DNA from 3 places in the Burkholderia cepacia complex sp. TUM26381 genome. Region 1 is predicted to be linked to each of the others. Evidence: riboswitches for the same ligand, from Rfam matches in the RefSeq annotation. Region 1 holds a riboswitch; each other region holds the start of a gene.
The links. A riboswitch is a leader RNA that binds a small molecule or an ion and turns the genes downstream of it on or off. The one in region 1 is predicted to bind cobalamin.
Positions count from the first base shown of each region.

Region 2: it holds a riboswitch for cobalamin, as region 1 does, so the genes downstream of both, ACWMMN_RS13045 (FecCD family ABC transporter permease) here and ACWMMN_RS18710 (CbtB domain-containing protein) in region 1, are expected to answer to the same signal.
Region 3: it holds a riboswitch for cobalamin, as region 1 does, so the genes downstream of both, ACWMMN_RS08505 (HoxN/HupN/NixA family nickel/cobalt transporter) here and ACWMMN_RS18710 (CbtB domain-containing protein) in region 1, are expected to answer to the same signal.

Region 1 covers NZ_CM172007.1:411,421-415,378, forward strand. The annotation lists gene ACWMMN_RS18700 (inorganic phosphate transporter) at 1-360, opposite strand, end outside; gene ACWMMN_RS18705 (histidine phosphatase family protein) at 536-1,108, opposite strand; cobalamin riboswitch at 1,158-1,295, shown strand; gene ACWMMN_RS18710 (CbtB domain-containing protein) at 1,329-1,538, shown strand; gene ACWMMN_RS18715 (CbtA family protein) at 1,552-2,274, shown strand; gene ACWMMN_RS18720 (LysR family transcriptional regulator) at 2,297-3,205, opposite strand; gene metE (5-methyltetrahydropteroyltriglutamate--homocysteine S-methyltransferase) at 3,334-3,958, shown strand, end outside.
Region 2 covers NZ_CM172006.1:2,776,435-2,780,392, reverse strand. The annotation lists gene ACWMMN_RS13055 (cell division protein ZapA) at 52-366, opposite strand; gene ACWMMN_RS13050 (hypothetical protein) at 363-713, opposite strand; cobalamin riboswitch at 868-1,119, shown strand; gene ACWMMN_RS13045 (FecCD family ABC transporter permease) at 1,162-2,277, shown strand; gene ACWMMN_RS13040 (ABC transporter ATP-binding protein) at 2,274-3,089, shown strand; gene cobT (nicotinate-nucleotide--dimethylbenzimidazole phosphoribosyltransferase) at 3,151-3,958, shown strand, end outside.
Region 3 covers NZ_CM172006.1:1,815,094-1,819,051, reverse strand. The annotation lists gene cobN (cobaltochelatase subunit CobN) at 1-27, opposite strand, end outside; gene cobW (cobalamin biosynthesis protein CobW) at 34-1,122, opposite strand; gene ACWMMN_RS08505 (HoxN/HupN/NixA family nickel/cobalt transporter) at 1,149-2,207, opposite strand; cobalamin riboswitch at 2,396-2,659, opposite strand; cobalamin riboswitch at 2,773-3,008, shown strand; gene cobA (uroporphyrinogen-III C-methyltransferase) at 3,119-3,928, shown strand; gene ACWMMN_RS08495 (cobalamin biosynthesis protein) at 3,925-3,958, shown strand, end outside.

The DNA.
Region 1 (3,958 bases):
CAGGATGCCGAATGCGACTGCGCCGCTCGAGACCATCACGCCGAGGAAGTTCCACATGCCCGACCAGATCACCGCGACGTTCGGCGTCAGCGAGTGCGTATAGATCACGGTGGCGACCGCGTTCGCGGTGTCGTGGAAGCCATTGACGAATTCGAAGCCGAGTGCGATCAGCAGCGCGGCGCCGAGCAGCAGGTAAGGGAACAGCTTTCCTTCGCGGACCGGTGACAGATCGTCGATCAGGTGCGTGGCGATATAGACGGCGCCGAGCACGAGCACCAGCAGGAAGACGGCATAGCCGACCTGCCTGGTGCGTTCGACGGAGCCCGGCGTGTTCGGTGCGGACGAAGCAGGTTGATTCATGACGGCATCTCGTAAGGGAACCGCGTCCGATCCTAGCTGCGGCTAGCCGTCAGTTTGATGACAGTCGGGAGGACGAACGGTGTGTCTTGCAGATGCGTAAGGTGATTGAAGGCATGCATTCGTGACGCGACGTACCGGCACGCATCGTTGCCCACATCGTGAGCGCAATGCGGGCCTACGCGTTGCCGTCCGCAATCAACGTCCATCCATCCGGCGATGCAACGAGCGTCGTGCAGGACAGCGGCGCGACGCCGATACGGGTTGCCGCCCTGGAATCCATCCGCAGCGCATGGGCGGCGGCCGCGCGAACGATCGGCGCATGCGTGATCGCGACGATGTCGCGGTCGTGTCGCAGCGCATTCAACCATGTGCCGACGCGGCGCATGGCTGCTTCGAACGATTCGCCGCCGTGCGGCGCCGCGGACGGGTCGCCGATCCACGTACCCAGTTCGTCCGGCAAGTCGCGTGCAAGGTCGTGCAAGCGCTTGCCGCGCCAGTTTCGGTAATCGATGTCGCGCAGCGCGTCGTCAGTTTCGGAGCGCAGACCGAGTGCGTCGGCGGTCTGCCGTGCACAGCGTGCAGGGCTGCACAGCGCGAGTGAGCCGGCGATGCTTGCCCACCGGTCGCGCAATGCAGCGGCTTCGGCGAGCCCGTGTGCATCGAGCGGATCGTCGTCGGGAAACGTGCCGGTGCGCATCGCCCGGGTCGATGCATGCGCGATCAGGTACAGCGTGGCAGGCAGGGTCATGTCGGGCTTCGTAGGATCCGGGCCGGGGGCAATCGTTCGCGAGCGGTCCCTTCATTCCGCGAACGTTCGCGCGTACAATTCGCCCGATACGAAACGCGGAAGCCGGTGCAATCCCGGCGCGGTCGCGCCACTGTAACCGGTGATCGATGATCCCGGAAGCCAGACCTGCCTTCGTACCCATCCAACATTTGCCGGGGCGCGATTCCCCTGAGGTGCATCCATGAGCGAAGCAGTGCTGAAGCCGGCAGTCGTGCCGGCACCCATCCCCGTCCGTGAACTGTTGCCCTGGGCCATATTCGTCGGCCTGATCCTGTTGCTCGCGCTTTATTTCGTCGGCGCGGAACAGGGCGCAACGTCGCTCGTGCCGGGCATGTACGTTCACGAATTCGTCCACGACGGCCGCCATCTGCTCGGCTTTCCCTGCCACTGACGCGGAGGTCAAGATGGTCGGAAAGCTGCTCATGCGCGGGATGCTCGCAGGCATCGCCGCGGGCCTCCTCACGTTCGGTTTCGCGAAAATCGTCGGCGAACCGCAAGTCGATCAGGCAATCTCCTTCGAAGAAAAAGCCGACGCTGCCAAAGGCGAGGCACCGGAGCCCGAACTGGTCAGCCGTCACACGCAGGCCGGCCTCGGCCTGCTGACGGGTGTCGTGACCTACGGCGCGGCATTCGGCGGGCTGTTCTCGCTGGTCTTCGCGTTTGCCTATGGGCGAGGCAGCCGCCTCCCCGCGCGACCGCTGGCCGCGTGGCTCGCGCTGGCGGCGTTCATCGCGCTCGTGATCGTGCCGAACCTCAAGTACCCGGCCAATCCGCCGTCGGTCGGCGATCCCGACACGATCGGCTATCGCACGGGCCTGTTTTTCCTGATGATCGCGATCTCGGTCGCGACGATGGTGTTCTCGGTCAGCGTGCGCCGCCATTTGCTGGCAAAGCTCGGCCAGTGGAACGCGTCGATCGTCGCCGGGCTCGTGTTTGTCGCGATCATCGCGGCCGTGCAGATCGGGCTGCCGTCGGTCAGCGAGTTACCGGCCGATTTCCCGGCGGCCGTGCTGTGGAAGTTCCGCGTTGCGGCTATCGGCATGCAGGTGATCATGTGGACGACGATCGGGCTGCTGTTCGGCGCGTGGGTCGAGCGCAGCGAACGCATCGGCCTGCGCGCCGCCTGACGCGCAGCGCAACCGGGCGCGCCTAGCGCAGCATGCGCGGCGCGCTCCACGTCGATTCGCGCGCCAGCGCGACGAACGCGGCCAGATAGTCGATCGAGGCGTCCGCTTCGCGGATGCCGAGGAAGATCTGCTTCGCGATTCCCTTCTTGCCGAGCTTGACCGGCACGACCGGCATCCGGTCCGCGTACTCGTGGGCCAGCCATCTCGGCAGCGCGGCCACGCCGCGTTCGCTCGCCACCATTTGCAACATGATGTCGGTCGTCTCGATCGACTTGTGCCGCCGAGGCACGATGCCGGCCGGCGTCAGGAACTGGTTGTAGATGTCGAGCCGGTCGGTTTCGACCGGGTACGTGATCAGGATCTCGTCGGTCAGTTGCTCGGGCGTCACGTAGTCGGCGTTCGCGAACCGGTGCGAGTCGGCGACCACCAGCACCTGCTCGTAGTCGAACACGGAATCGAAGCGCAGGCCCGGCTTGTTCAGCGGATCGGGCGTCACGAGCACGTCGATGTCATAGCCGAACAGCGCGCCGATACCGCCGAACTGGAAGCGTTGCTTCACGTCCACGTCGACGTCGGGCCAGCGCGACAGGTACGGCGACACGACCTTCAGCAGCCACTGGTAGCACGGGTGGCACTCCATCCCGATGCGCAGCGTGCCGCGCTCGCCCTTCGCGTACTGCTTCATCCGCTCCTCGGCAAGCTCGAACTGCGGCAGCAGCCGGTTCGCCAGTTTCAGCAGATATTGGCCGCCCTGTGTGAGCCGCAGGCCACGGCCTTCGCGGTCCCAGATCGGCGTGCCGAGCTGCTGCTCGATTTTCCGGACGGTATGGCTGAGCGCCGATTGCGTGAGGTGCAGCGCATTGGCGGCCGCGGTCAGTGAGCCCTGGCGCTCGACTTCACGAATGACGACGAGATGGAATCGTTCCAGCATGGATTTTGCCTGCGCAACGAATGCATGAGAAATTTTAATGGATGAATGAAATAATGCCATTTTATTTCATGGTTTGAAATCCCTATGATGACTGCCGGATCTTCAATTTTTCTCTGGACGGCAGCTTCATGGTTACGACACACAACCTCGGTTTTCCGCGCATCGGCGCGAAGCGCGAACTCAAGTTCGGTCTCGAGCGCTACTGGAAGGGCGAGTCGTCGCGCGACGCGCTGAAGGCGCTCGGCACCGAGCTGCGTCAGCGCCACTGGCACGACCAGCGCGATCTCGATCTCGCGCCGATCGGCGACTTCGCGTTCTACGACCAGGTGCTCGACATGAGCTTCACGCTCGGTAACCTGCCGAAGCGCGTGCAGGACTTCCACGGCGATGCGCTCGACAACTATTTCCGCGTCGCGCGCGGCCGCTCGGCGCAGTCGGCGGAAGAACACGCCGCATGCTGCGGCGGTGTCGCGGCCGGTGAAATGACGAAGTGGTTCGACACGAACTATCACTACATCGTGCCGGAGTTCCACGCGGACACGAACTTCTCGCTCGACCCGTCGCGCCTGCTGCAGCAACTGGCCGAGGCAAACGCGCAGGGCGTGAACGCGAAGCCGGTGATCCTCGGCCCCGTCACATACCTGTGGCTCGGCAAGGCGAAGGACGAATCCGATCGGCTCGCGCTGCTGCCGAAGCTGCTGCCCGTGTACGGCGCGCTGCTCGACACGCTGACCGCGCAGGGCGTCGAATGGG
Region 2 (3,958 bases), on a different replicon from region 1:
GACCACCGTTGATCGCAGAGATCAAGGGGAATCGACGCATCGATTAAAACGTTACTGCGTCTCGTGCTGTGCGAGCACCGCGCCGAGCTGTTCGTTCATCTGGTGCATTGTACGACGGATTTCCTCCGCCGGAAATGCTTCACCGTGCCGCACGCTCGTTTGCAGCCGCAGCAATTCCGATGCGAGCGACAGCGCCGCCATCACCGCAATGCGATCGGTGCCGCGTACCGAGCTGTTCGAGCGGATTTTCGACATTTCGGCGTCGACCCGCGCGACGGCCTCGAGCAGCGCCGCTTCGGTCTCGGCCGAACAGGCGAGCCGATAGGCCTGACCGAGAATCGAGACTTCGATCTGCTTGGTGCTCATGCATGTTCTCCGTGGCTGGCCGCGTCATCGCCATCCGGACGCGCCTGCGCATCCAGCAGGTCGAGCTGGTTGTCGGCTTGCTCCGCGCTTTTCGAGCGCGGCAGCTTTTCGAGAATCGCGTTCAGTTTCACCTGGGCGTCGTCGATCTTTGCCGACAGCGTGTCACGCTCGGCCGCGAGCGCATTGCGTTCGTCGCGCAGTTCCGCGAGTTCCGCGCGGACCGTGTCCGCTTCCGCGCGCAATTGCGCGACCTGCTCCTCGAGCGCGAGCCGTTCCGCGTGATAGCGCTTGTTCAGCGAAATCAGACGGCCAATATTTTGAGATAAGGTTTCGAGTTCGTTGAGCATTTGCTGCGTCCTCTAAAGACCCAGCATTTTAGCGCGGAATACCGTGCAATCCGACATCTGTAACGTTTCCAGTCGTAACACCCCTGCTTCTTGCCGTGAATCGGTGCTTCCCGTACGTGTCCGGACGCTTCCTTGACGCTCGCGTTACCCGCTCCTAAACTGGCGCCGCCTCGGTGCTCGCGCGTGGCACGCGCGGTTAAACGGGAAGCAGGGCGTGCGCTCCGGGAGCACACCAGCCTGCGCTGCCCCCGCAACGGTAAGCGGCCGCGTCCCTTGACGCAGGCCGGCTCGGGCGCGTTTTGCGTGCAGATGTCGCACGCGGGCGCGGGCCACTGCGCGTGAAACGCGCGGGAAGGCGAGCCGGACCGCCGCCAGCCCGGATACCGGCCGAGACGGGAAGCCCGCATGGGCTTCGTGACGCGTGGCCTGCGGGGAGGCGGGGCGCGCAATGCTTCACGGAATGTTCTTCGATGCTGACCCCAATCGTCCGCGCGGCGTCCCTGTCACGTCCGGCCGGCACCCTCAATCGGATGCGCCGCGCGTCATGCGCGCGGCCGTGCACGGCATGAGCGCCGCGCGCGCCGCCGCGATCTGGGCCGCGCTGGCCGCCGTGGTCGCGCTGCTGTTCGTCGCGTCGCTGTCGATCGGCAGCGTGCCGATGTCGCCGTGGCAGGCACTCGCGTCGCTCGTGCCGCATGGCGGCGATGCGCTGTTCGCCGATATCGTCCGCACGCTGCGCCTGCCGCGCGCGCTCGCCGGCTTCGCGTGCGGCGCGCTGCTCGCGCTCGCCGGCGCACTGCTGCAGGTGCTGCTGCGCAACCCGCTCGCGGAACCCTACGTGCTCGGCGTGTCCGGCGGCGCGGCCGGCTTCGCGCTCGTCGCGATGATCGCGGGCGGCGCGTGGTGGCTCGTCGACGCGTCCGCATTTGCCGGCTCGCTCGTCTCGGTCGCGCTCGTGCTCGGCCTCGCGCGCCGCGAGCTGTGGCGCGGCGATTCGCGCGACGCGTCGCCACGCTTGCTGCTCACCGGTGTCGTGATCGCGGCAGGGTGGGGCGCGCTCGTCACGCTGTTGCTGTCGCTCGCGCCCGATGCGCGGCTGCGCGGCATCATCTTCTGGCTCACGGGCGACCTCAACGGCGTGACGGCGCCGTGGTTCGCATGGAGTGCGCTGCTGCTGGCCGCCTGCGTCGCGCTGCCGGCCGCGCCGCAACTGAACGTGCTGCTGCGCGGCGACGCGACTGCGCAGGCGCTCGGCGTGCCCGTCGCGCGCCTGCGCGTGCGGATCTATCTCGTCGCGTCGCTGGCCGCCGCGGCCGCGGTGACGACGGCCGGCACGATCGGCTTCGTCGGACTCGTCGTGCCGCATGCGCTGCGGCTCGCGTTCGGCAACGACCAGCGAATGCTGCTGCCGGCCGCGATGCTCGCGGGCGGCGGCGGCGTGATGGCGGCCGACCTGCTCGCGCGCACCGCGATCGCGCCCGCGCAGTTGCCGGTCGGCGTGATGACCGCGTTGATCGGCGTACCGGTGTTCCTGTGGATGTTGTTGAGGAGACCGATGCGATGACGGATGCCGCACGATACGCCGATGGCGGCGACATGACTTGCGCGGCCGTCGACCTGACGCTGAAGGCCGGCGCGCGCACGCTGCTCGACCGCTTCACGCAGGCGTTCCGCCCAGGCGAGATCTGGTGTGTCGCGGGGCCGAACGGCGCAGGCAAGACGACGCTGCTCGCGACGCTCGCGGGGCTGCAGCCGCCGGCCGGCGGACACGTCGAGATCGACGGCCGGCCGCTTGCCGCGTGGCGCCCCGAACAACTTGCGCAACGCCGCGCGCTGATGCCGCAGCAATTGCACGATGCGTTCAGCGCGACCGTGTTCGACACGGTGCTGCTCAACCGCTTTCCGTATCTCGGCGGCTGGGGCTGGGAGCGCGACGGCGACCGAACGGCCGCGCGCGATGCGCTCGCGACGTTCGACCTGACCGCGCTCGCGTCGCGCGACGTCCTGTCGCTGTCGGGCGGCGAGCGGCAGCGGGTCGCGCTGGCCGCGACGCTGTGCCAGGATGCGCCGCTGATGCTGCTCGACGAGCCGCTCGCGCATCTCGACCTGCATCACCAGATCGACTGCCTGACCGCGCTGACCGCGTGGCTCGAAACGGGCCCGCGCACGGTGCTGTTCTCGTGTCACGACCTGAATCTCGCACGGCGTTTCGCGACGCATGCCTTGCTGCTCGACGGCCGCGGCCGCGCATGGGCCGGCCCCGTGCACGACGTGCTGACGCCCGCGCGTGCGAGCGACGCGTTCGGCTATCCGCTCGTGCTGATCCGCGAGAATGGTCGCGATGCGCTGCTGCCGGCGTGGCCTGCGCGACAATGAGCTTTCCCTTTCCGATTCTTTCGATGCGCGGCGCATGCCGCGCGCACGACACGGCTCCTCGATGACGACTCCGACCCACTTCCCGCCCGCGATCGCGCCCCTCGACGACACACTGCGCAAGCGCCTGCAGCATGTGATCGACCACAAGACCAAGCCGCCCGGCAGCCTCGGCCAACTCGAGGCGGTCGCGCTGCAGATCGGCCTGATCCAGCGCACCGAGCGGCCGGTCGTGCAGCGTCCGGTGACGATCGTGTTCGCGGGCGACCACGGGATCGCGGCCGAGGGCGTCAGTCCCTATCCGCAGGCGGTGACTGCGCAGATGGTCGCGAATTTCCTGGCCGGCGGCGCCGCGATCAACGCGTTCTCGGGCGTCGCGCAGAGCACGCTCGAGATCGTCGATGCGGGCGTCGCGTCACCGCTGCCGCTGTCGGACCGGCTGGTGTCGCTGCCGGTCGCGCGCGGCACGCGCAACTTCGCGGCGGAGCCGGCGATGACGCGCGACGAGGCGATGACGGCGCTGGCCGCCGGCGCGGCACGTGTGCGCCTGCACGCATCACTCGGCACGAACGTGATCGGTTTCGGCGAGATGGGGATCGCGAACACGTCGTCGGCCGCGTGCCTGATGAGCCGCCTGCTCGACGTGCCGATCGACGCATGCGTCGGGCGCGGCACGGGCCTCGACGACCAGGGCCTCGCGCACAAGCGCGCGGTGCTCGGCCGCGCGCTCGTCAAGCATTCGCACGCGGTCGCGCCGCTCGACGTGCTTGCGACGTTCGGCGGCTTCGAGATCGCGATGATGACGGGCGCGTACCTCGCGGCCGCGAGCGAGCAGATGACGATCCTCGTCGATGGTTTCATCGCGACGGCCG
Region 3 (3,958 bases), on a different replicon from region 1:
GCCCGGCGTGGTGCGCAGCAGATGCATCGTGCGTTACGCCTGTTGCAGCTCGGCCGCGCACGCGGCGTCGAACGCGCGTTGCAGTGCGGCCGCGTCGAGATCCTCGCCGATCAGCACGAAGCGGCTCGCGCGCGTTTCGCCGTCCTGCCAGCGACGGTCGAAATAGCTGTCGAAACGGCGCCCGACCCCCTGGATCACGAGCCGCATCGGCGCGCCGGGCAGCGCGGCAAAGCCTTTCGCGCGGTAGATCGTGTGCGCTTCGACGACGCGCTGCAGCGCGGCGATCGTCGCTTCGCGCGTGCCGGCGTCGCCGGACACGACCACCGAGTCGAAATCGTCGTGATGGTGATCGTGATCGCCGTCGTCAGCCGAGCCGTGATGGTCGTGACGCAGGTGGATCGTTTCTTCCGACGCCGATTCGAGGCCGAGCAGCATCGCGAGGTCGAGCTCGCCGCGCGTCGCGCGCACGATCTTCACCTGCGGCGGGATCTCGTCACGGATCGCGGTTTCGATCTGCGCAAACTCCGCGTCGCCGACGAGATCGGCCTTGTTCACGATCACCAGATCGGCCGACGACAGCTGATCGGCGAACAGTTCGTGCAACGGCGATTCGTGGTCGAGGTTCGGATCGGCGCGGCGCTGCGCGTCGACGGCCTGCGGGTTTTCCGCGAACTGGCCGCTCGCGGCGGCCGGCCCGTCGACGACGGTCACGACCGCGTCGACCGTGAAGCTGTTGCGGATCGTCGGCCAGTTGAACGCCTGCACGAGCGGCTTCGGCAGCGCGAGGCCCGACGTCTCGATCAGCACGTGGTCGATGTCCGCGCGGCGCTCGACGAGCGCTTCCATCACCGGATAGAACTCTTCCTGCACGGTGCAGCACAGGCAGCCGTTCGCGAGTTCGTACAGCTGGCCGGACGCTTCGCCCGGCGCGCCGTCGGCGTCCTCGCAGCCGATGCCGCAGCCCTTGAGGATCTCGCCGTCGATGCCGAGTTCGCCGAATTCGTTGACGATCACCGCGATGCGGCGGCCTTCGGCGTGTTGCAGGATGTGGCGCATCAGCGTCGTCTTGCCGCTGCCGAGAAAGCCCGTGACGATCGTGACGGGAAGCTTGCGTAGGGTCATGGAATATCCAGGGTCGTAAGGGAGAGTCAGGCCGAGATCGTCACGTCGATCTCGTCGTAGCGCTTTAACCGGTAGATCAGGGCCGACACGAGCCAGCATGCGAGGAACAGGCCGATCACGACATAGCCGAGCATGCCGAAGTGCGACGCCACCATCGACGCGAAGTCCCACACCGGGCCCTGCAGCGACAGCTTGTCCGCGAGCAGCGCGAGCACCTCGATGCCGCCGATCAGCGCGGCGACCAGCACCGACACGAAAGTGATCGTCATGTTGTAGTAGATCTTGCGGATCGGCCGCACGTACGCCCAGCGATACGCGCCCATCATCAGGATGCCGTCGGTCGTGTCGACGAGCGTCATGCCGGCGGTGAACAGCATCGGCAGCGCCATCACGGACCAGAACGACAGCCCGCCCTGCACCTGCGCCGCCGAGATACCGAACAGCGCGATCTCGGTCGCCGTGTCGAAGCCGAAACCGAACAGGAAGCCGACCGGATACAGGTGCCAGCTGCGCGACACGAGCCGGAACAGCGGGCGGAACAGGCGCGCGAGCACGCCGCGCTGGTTCAGCAGCATGTCGAGATCGGCGTCGACGATCGGCTCGCCGCGCCGCGCGGCGCGAAAGGTCCGGTAGACGGAAATCAGGATCAGCAGGTTCGCGATCGCGAGCACCAGCAGGAAGAACGCCGACACGCTCGTGCTGATCACGCCGCCCCACGCTTTCATGCTCTCGAAGCGCGCGAGCGACGCGGCCGTGAGCGTCACCACGACCGACATCACGATCACGACCGTCGAATGGCCGAGCGAGAAGAACAGGCCCGCGCCGAGCGGGCTGCGCCCCTCCTGCATCAGCTTGCGCGTGACGTTGTCGATGGCCGCGATGTGGTCGGCGTCGACCGCATGACGCAGCCCGAACACGTACGCGAGCAGCGCGGTGCCGAGCAGCACGGGCTGGACGTGGAAAGCGGCGAATGCCCAGATCCACGCGCCTGCGTTGAAGGCGATCAGCAGCGCATAGATCGCGACGATCTTGCCGCGCAACCCGGACGGACTGTCGTTGAACAGGCGAAACAACGAATCGGGCATGACGCTCCTTGGCGAACGGTCGACATGAAGAATGCCAACACGGCCGTCGCTACGCGGCCCCGCGCGGTCCGGCCCTTCATCGCACCGGAACATGCGCACTCGCGCAGGCGGCCGGACGTCGGGAATCGGGAAACGCTCGGGTGTCGGGCACGCTACGGTCGTGGACGATGCGCCGCCTCCCCGCGGCGCTGAACCCCAATGTTTAGGCCGGTATCCGGACTGACGAACACGCCGCTTCGCCTTCCCGGATGCGCAGGGCATCCAGTGGCGGTCGTCCGCATGCGGGCGGCATGCGGCGAAGCGGCGCTGCATCGCGGCGGGCACGATGCGTTCGCTTACCGTTGCGGGGGCAGCACAGGTTGGCTCGACTGCGACGCAGGCAGGCTCCCTGTTTCCCGTTTAACTGCGCACGCCGGAAGGCGCGCGCGAGCACCAAAACGCGTGCGAGTGTAGGCGGCGGGGGCAGGAGCGTCAAGGCGGCACGGGCCGCGGGACTGCGTTCCGCACCGCCCTCGCGCCGCGCCGGAGACCTTCCGTGGCCGGTTCGCGCGGGCGAACCGTGTGCTATCGTATGCGCCGCGTTCGGTGCTCGCATGCGCATTCCGCGCATGCAGTTAAACGGGAAACAGGAGGCGGATGACCGCCCGGCCTGTGCTGTCCCCGCAACGGTACGCCGCCTGCGCGACGCGCTCCCCGCGCACGCGCCCAGGCCGCCCGCGATGCCACTGCCCTTCACCGGGCGGGAAGGCTGCGGCCTGGCAAGCGGCCAGCCCGGATACCGGCCGACGCAAGGGGCGAGCCCGATGCTCGCCGAACGCCCGATCCGCGGGGGACGGATGGGGTGCGCATTCCGCCCGCGTTCGCGCGGGCTTCGCCCGATCCGTCATGCATTGCCTGTCCGCCGGCCGCCGATGTGCCGCCCGCCTTTTCTTTTCCACTGTTTCGACACGGTGCGTACCGTGCCGCGTGCGATGAGCCGCGCCTGGCTCATCGGTGCCGGCCCCGGCGACGCCGACCTGCTGACGCTCAGGGCCGCGCGCGCGATCGGCATGGCCGACGTACTGCTCGTCGACGATCTCGTGAACCCCGACGTGCTGCGCCATGCGCGCGCCGACGCGCAGATCGAGCACGTCGGCAAGCGCGGCGGCCATGCGTCGACGCCGCAGGACGCGATCGTCGCCGCGATGCTCGCGCATCTGCGCGCGGGCCGTAGCGTCGCGCGGCTCAAGGGCGGCGATCCGTTCGTGTTCGGCCGCGGCGGCGAGGAACTGGCCGCGCTTGGCGCGGCGGGTTTTCCGGTCGAGGTCGTGAACGGCATCACCGCCGGCATCGCCGCGCCGGCCGCACTCGGCATTCCGGTCACTCAGCGCGGCGACGCGCAGGGCGTGATCTTCGTCACGGGCCATGGCGCTGGCGCCGACGAGCCCGACTGGCGCGCGCTCGCGGCCACGCGCATGACGATCGTGATCTACATGGGCATCCGCCGGCTCGACACGATTGCAGCGGCGCTGCGCGAAGGCGGCCTGCCCGGCGATACGCCGTGCGCGGCGATCGAGAACGCGACGCGCCCCGAACAGCGGCACGTGCTTGCGACGCTCGACAGCCTCGTCGAACGCGTCGGCGCGACCGGACTCGGTTCGCCGGCGATCGTCGTGATCGGCCGCGTCGCGGCGCTCGCGGACGATCCGGCGGTGCGTGCGGCGCTCGGCGGCCGCGCATGATGCGTGTCGCGCTCGGCATCGGCTTTCGCG